Regions from separate parts of the Clostridium sp. BJN0013 genome, predicted to be linked through region 2. Evidence: riboswitches for the same ligand, from Rfam matches in the RefSeq annotation. Region 2 holds a riboswitch; the other holds the start of a gene.
What was found. Region 2 has a riboswitch for S-adenosylmethionine ahead of AB3K27_RS17155 (methionine ABC transporter ATP-binding protein). Riboswitches for the same ligand answer to the same signal wherever they lie in the genome.
Positions count from the first base shown of each region.

Region 1: it holds a riboswitch for S-adenosylmethionine, as region 2 does, so the genes downstream of both, AB3K27_RS16115 (MetQ/NlpA family ABC transporter substrate-binding protein) here and AB3K27_RS17155 (methionine ABC transporter ATP-binding protein) in region 2, are expected to answer to the same signal.

Region 1 covers NZ_CP162495.1:3,099,447-3,102,765, forward strand. Annotated here, with positions in the region: gene AB3K27_RS16110 (PLP-dependent aminotransferase family protein) at 1-1,001, opposite strand, end outside; gene AB3K27_RS16115 (MetQ/NlpA family ABC transporter substrate-binding protein) at 1,165-1,980, opposite strand; SAM riboswitch class I at 2,059-2,162, opposite strand; gene AB3K27_RS16120 (ISAs1 family transposase) at 2,290-3,319, opposite strand, start outside.
Region 2 covers NZ_CP162495.1:3,304,689-3,308,007, reverse strand. Annotated here, with positions in the region: gene AB3K27_RS17165 (DUF4317 domain-containing protein) at 1-688, shown strand, start outside; partial or broken gene AB3K27_RS17160 (GPR1/FUN34/YaaH family transporter) at 695-889, opposite strand; SAM riboswitch class I at 1,033-1,137, shown strand; gene AB3K27_RS17155 (methionine ABC transporter ATP-binding protein) at 1,339-2,118, shown strand; gene AB3K27_RS17150 (methionine ABC transporter permease) at 2,115-2,783, shown strand; gene AB3K27_RS17145 (MetQ/NlpA family ABC transporter substrate-binding protein) at 2,809-3,319, shown strand, end outside.

The DNA.
Region 1 (3,319 bases), 210 kb from region 2:
CCTATCCTTATGCCTGGAAACAATATCTTTGAAAAACTTCCTATGTATATAACACTATTACCAGAACCACTAAGAGCAGCCATAGGCGATACATGTGTTCCCAAATATCGAAGCTCTTCATTAAATCCATCTTCAATTATAGGTACATCATAGTATTTAAGTATATTATATACAGAAACCCTTTTCTCCGGAGACATAACAATACCTGTAGGATTATGATAGGAAGGGACAAAATAGGAAATTTTAAATTTGTTTTTTTGTAGCTTCCCTTCAAGCATGTCCAAATTAACTCCATCCCTTTCCATATCCACTCCTGTTATATTAAGTCCATGAAGTTTCATAATCTTAACTGCAGTATTATGAGTTGGATTTTCACATATTATACCATCTCCCTCTTTTGCAATACAGGATAATACCAGATCAAATCCTTCTGTAAAGCCATTAGTTATAAGTATGTCTTTTCCCTGTATATCTACCCCTTTATTCTCCATATATTTCAATAAATATTCAATAAGAGGCTTGTATCCTTTTGCATATCCATAATTTAATACTTTTTCTCCTTCTATAGCCATTCTATTTAAAAATGCCTTTTTGAACTCATCTACATTAAATAAATTTTCATCAGGAGCTATACTTTTAAAAGATATCATTCCCTTTTTCCATTTGGCTTCATGTTTAATTATATCTAATTTTTCTGAAAGTCTGCCATAATTATTTATTTTATTCTCCCAGGACACCTTCCATTTCCCCTGAAAATCCACTTTAACATTCGAAACAAAGGTTCCTTTGCCTCTTTTCGTGTATACAAAGCCTTCATCCTGTAAAAATTCATAGGCACATATTATGGTATTTCTGCTTACATTAAACATAGACGCCATTTCTCTGGTTGAAGGAAGCTTTTCATCCCTTCTAAGCAGTCCTTTTAATATCATATCTTTAATATAATCTTTTACCTGTATATATACAACCCTATCTTTATCTATTTTAATATTAGAGAACATAATAAATTTCACCTCAAATATATTTTTACACATTTAAATAAATAAATAAAGAATAATACCCGTTCAAATACTTAAAAGGTATTATTCTTTATTCTATAAAGTGATTTGAGTTAAAATTATTCATTCAGAAAAATTTCTAAATAGCATTTGAAACTAAATCTACTTAAAATGCAGGAATTATACTCCCTTTGTAATTTTCATTTATAAATTTTCTAATTTGCTCATCATTTACAGCCTTTGCCAATGCTTTTATATAAGGTTTATCCTTATCTTCATTTCTAACTGCAATTATATTGGCATAAGGTGAATCTTTTGATTCTATGGCAATGGCATCTTTAGTTGGATTTAAATTTGCCTCCAATGCATAATTCGTATTTATAACTGCCCCATCAACATCTGCCAAAATCCTTGGAAGCTGTGGTGCATCAACCTCCTGTATATTTAAATTCTTTTTATTTTCAGTTATATCCAATTTAGATATGGTATCCCCATCTTTTACTTTTATAAGTCCTTCCTTAGCCAATAATTTTAAAGCCCTGGCTCCATTTGTAGCATCATTTGGTATGGCAATTTGTGCCCCATCTTTTAACTCACTTAAACTTTTAATTTTACTTGAGTAAAATCCCAATGGTTCAATATGCACTTTGGCAACAGAAACTAAATTTGTTTTATTCTTTTTATTAAACTCTTCCAAAAATGGCGTGTGTTGGAAAAAATTTGCATCTATTTCCCCTGACTCCAATGCCTTATTTGGAGTTACATAATCTGTGAACTCAACTATCTCAAGATCATATCCTGCTTTTTTCAGTATAGGCTTAACTTTCTCAAGTATTTCCTTGTGAGGTTGTGGAGATGCTCCTATCTTTATAGTAGTTTTATCCTCACTTTTACTTGTACTTCCTTCATTTTTCTGTGTTCCACATCCAACTAATGCAAGAATAAATATTAATGATAAAATAACTGTTAATACCCTTTTCATTCTTATTCCTCCCTTATAATATTAAATTAAAAATAAATAAAACTCGAGGATAACCTCGAGCTAAAAACCTCAAACTATCCCCTATCTTTCAGCTTACGCTGTAGGAATTAGCACCAATGTATTAAAAAAATACTGGTTGCCGGGCTTCATAAGGCCAGTCCCTCCACCACTCTTGATAAAGCTTATATTAAATTTATAACTTACAGGATAAATTATAGCACACAATAAAATAATGTCAATATTATTTCTTTAAAAACCCAGGACAAACGCATGAAAATATATAACTACATAAGTAAGATTACGAGTTAACTAAATTTCCATAATTTTACTTATATATTCATCAGGTTTACAATTGATTGAAAATCTTTTTAATTTTAAACTCATCTTTTTTCCCATATCCAATAATTTTAATATAGATAATGCCCATTTTCTTATTATATTCATATTTTTATTTGCTGTTTCTTCAACTGTTTTAATGCTATCCTCTTTAAATGTAACATCTAAATGCCAGTGCATTATTTCTATTCCCCAATGACCTCGTACAGCTTTTTCAAATAAGTTTATTTCAGGGGCCAAACTACTTATATAATAACGTATTTCTTTACTTTCTTTATCTTTCTTCTTTATAGTTTTTTCTACAATTCCTATACTTTTAAGATTCTTCCATTTTTCCCTATTAGTTAGCCACTTAATGTCCTTTGTTTGATAATATTCCCTTATCTCAATTTGGCCATGTGACTTTTCAACTGTTTTTTTATAATTCCCATCTTTAATTATTTTTTCCCTAAAGTCATCATCTTCAAAATAGGTTATTAAATCATTATGCAGTATTTCTTGGTTCCCTTTTACTGCTAACACGTAGTCAGCTTTTTTCTTTATTATTTTCTCAGCAATTTTAGTTTGTGTTCCCATTGCATCTATTGTTACTACATATCCTTTTATTTGTAATCTATCTAACAATTCAGGAATTGCTAAAATCTCATTTTCTTTTTCTTTCACTGCACTTTGTCCAAAACAAACTCCTTCTTCATCACACCAGGCTGACACTATGTGTAGTGGTTTTTTACCTTCAGTCTTACTTCCTCTCATAGTTTTTCCATCTATGTTAAGTATTTTTTTTATACTTTCACCATCATTTTTAGATATATATTCATTCCAAGTAGATTGAATCTGTTGAATTAAATTAGGTTCTATCATTCCCATCACTCTTTGGAAAGTATCATGTGATGGAACGCCATTTTCTAATTTAAAATACCTTTTTAAAAGTGTTTCATGTAATTTACAAAATACCTCTATTTCAGTCCACTCATTTCCATTTCCTAAAGATGCAATCAAAACC
Region 2 (3,319 bases):
AAATAAGGTTGAAATACCTAAGAAGATGTTAAAATTTGATTATACGGAAATGAAATTTAAACCTAATTCTGCATTAGACATGGTTATAAATTTAAATTCGCCCTTAGAGGGATTTATGTTTCCAAGTTTTACATTTCAGTATGTAGATGTAAATAAGATAATTTATTATTCTTCAAAATCAAAGAACATAAATAATATTTTTGTAGAAGAGATATTAGAGTGTAATATTAAACCTACAGCTTTAGAAGAAAAGGAAAACTTTAATGTTATTTTAGGAACTGCATTGGGAGGAAAAATAAAACCTGACATAGTTCAGGATATATATGAAAGAATAAACGAAAAATTTGAAAGTCAGAAGGAAGAAGAACTTATTTTAGATATAAATGAAGTAACTAGAGTATTAGAGGAAAGCGGAGTGGAAAATACAGGAGTAGTTAAGAGTGCTTTTGAGGAAGTGTGTGGAGGAGATTATGAATTTAAGGTTAGAAATGTAATGCCAGATTTTAAGAGTAAATCTATAAAGATAGAAAATGAAAATACCAATATAACCATAAGTCCAAAAGATTTAAGTGCTGTAAAGCAGGTAGTTAACAAATTTGGAAAGAAGTGTTTGCTGATAGAACTTAAAGAGGATATGATTATAGATGGATTCAATTTGGAAACAGAGAAAATAGAAGAATATATTTAAAAGGGATGTATTTTGTCTTTTAGAATCATTAATACAAGCAAATAGTTGAGCAAAACCACCTAAAAATATTGCTCAGGGAATTACGAAAGAAGTGCCTTCAGTGATGCCAAGTTTCTGAGAGGAAGCTACTAAAGTTACAACAGCAAGTCCAAATAGCCCCAATGCAGATGGATTGCAGTTAGCGATTTTAATGTATTGAATTTAATTTTTTCTGCCCAAAGATAAATAAAATTATTCTATTTTCAGTAAATTAAAAGTTGTTAAATTTTATATTATAAAAATATTGACAATATACCTGAGCACTGATATACTAATTACTACAATATTAAATAATTAAATATCATAACTTATTAAGAGAGGCGGAGGGAAAGGCCCTATGAAGCCCGGCAACCAGCATTATGTAATGCATTGGTGCTAAATCCTGCAGCATTGTAGCTGAAAGATGAGGTAATCATTGAGGATGTAAACTCAGGGATTTACCCCCCTGAGTTTTTATAATTTAATCAATCTAAAAGTTGACCAGAAAAACTGGAGACTAAATCTTAACTTTATAAGTATAAGATTTAGTCTTTTTTGTTTTGATATATTTATTTAAATTAAAATAAGAAGTATATAGGTAAATGCTGGGTAAGGGGGTAAAGACCAATTATATGATAGATATAAGAAATTTAAATAAAACATTTAATACACCTAGGGGTAAAGTTGAAGTTTTGAAGGATATAAATCTTAAAGTTGAAAAAGGAGATATTTTTGGCATCATAGGATTTAGCGGAGCTGGAAAGTCTACTATGATACGATATTTGAACAGACTTGAAGAACCTACTTCTGGAAGTATATTTATTGGAAATAATGATATTACAGCTATGAATAAAGCTGAGCTTAGAGAAGCCAGAAAAAAAATTGGAATGATATTTCAAGATTTTAATTTATTTGATTCAATGAATGTATATAAAAATGTAGCTTTTCCTTTAAAAATAGCTGGTTATTCTGAAGAAAAAATAAAAAATAGAGTGTATGAAATATTGAATTTAGTGGAACTAAGTGATAAAGTGGACTTTTATCCTGCACAACTAAGTGGAGGTCAAAAGCAAAGAGTAGGTATAGCAAGGGCTCTAGCCAATGAACCAGATGTTTTGTTAAGTGATGAAGCTACTTCTGCCCTAGATCCACAAACCACTTATTCTATATTGGAACTTTTAAGAGATATAAATAAGAAACTGAATTTAACTATATTACTTATAACTCATGAATTAGATGTTATTAAATATATATGCAATAATATGGCAGTAATTGAAGATGGTAGTATCGTAGAAGCAGGAAGCACAAATTCAGTATTTTTAAATCCTAAAAGTAACACTGCAAAAAAATTTGTTAAAATAATGGCAAATCTCAGTGTGAATTCGGAATGTGTTGGAGGGGAGGTAATATGACTGATGATTTTAAAATATTTGTTCTAAAGGGATTATCAGAAACTATAGAAATGGTGATTATAGCTGGCAGTATAGCTTTACTTATAGGGATGCCACTTGGAATTATTCTTGTTGTTACTAAAAAAGGACATATTTTGGAGAATGAAAGGTTAAATAAGATATTAGCTACTATAGTAAATGCAATAAGATCTCTTCCTTCTATAATATTAATTGTAGTTTTACTGCCCTTATCTAGGTCAATTGTAGGGACTACACTTGGTATGAAGGCGGCTATTGTACCTATATCCATAGGAATATCACCTCTTTTGGCTAGAATTATTGAGACATCCATAGAACAAGTAGAATGGGGAAAAATTGAAGCAGCATTATCTATGGGAGCAAAACCATTTCAGATTATATCAAAGGTCTTAATACCGGAGGCACTTCCTTCCCTTATAAAGGGAATTACAATTTCAATTATATCTATTATTGAATTTACCACTATAGCTGGGGTCATAGGTGCAGGGGGATTAGGAAGTCTGGCAATACGTTTTGGTTATCAGAGATTTCGTGAGGATATAATGATAGCTACAGTAATATTATTAATTTTTTTAGTACAGTTTATACAGTTTTCAGGAGATCGCATTTCTAAACATGTAAATAAAAAGAGATATAAATTTGATTGATTATTTTTAAGGGGGATAAATCAATATGAAGAGAAAAAGTATAATATTTTTAGTTTTGGCGTTGGTTGTAGGATTATTTTCAGGTTGCAGCAATGGGAATGACTCAAAAAGTGCAGACAGTAAAAATGACAAGGTTGTGGTGAAAATAGGAGCAGCGGCAGTGCCACATGCAGAAATATTGAATCATATAAAACCTGCACTGGCAAAAGAGGGGATAGATTTACAAGTTATTGTTTTAGATAGCGAAGATGAGTTAAATCCAGCTTTACAGGAAAAACAAATAGATGCCAATTATTTTCAACATGTACCTTATTTAGAGTCTGTAACTAAAGAAAAAGGATATAATTTTGCAGTGGCTGGAAAAGTTCATGTGGAACCCATAGGTTTTTATTCTGATAAAATTAAATCTAAAGATGAACTTAAAGATGGCGCCAAGATTGCTATACCCAATAATCCTTCAAATGAATACAGAGCTTTAGCTCTTCTTGAAGCCCAAAAACTTATTAAATTAAAATCTGGAATATCTAATTATAATG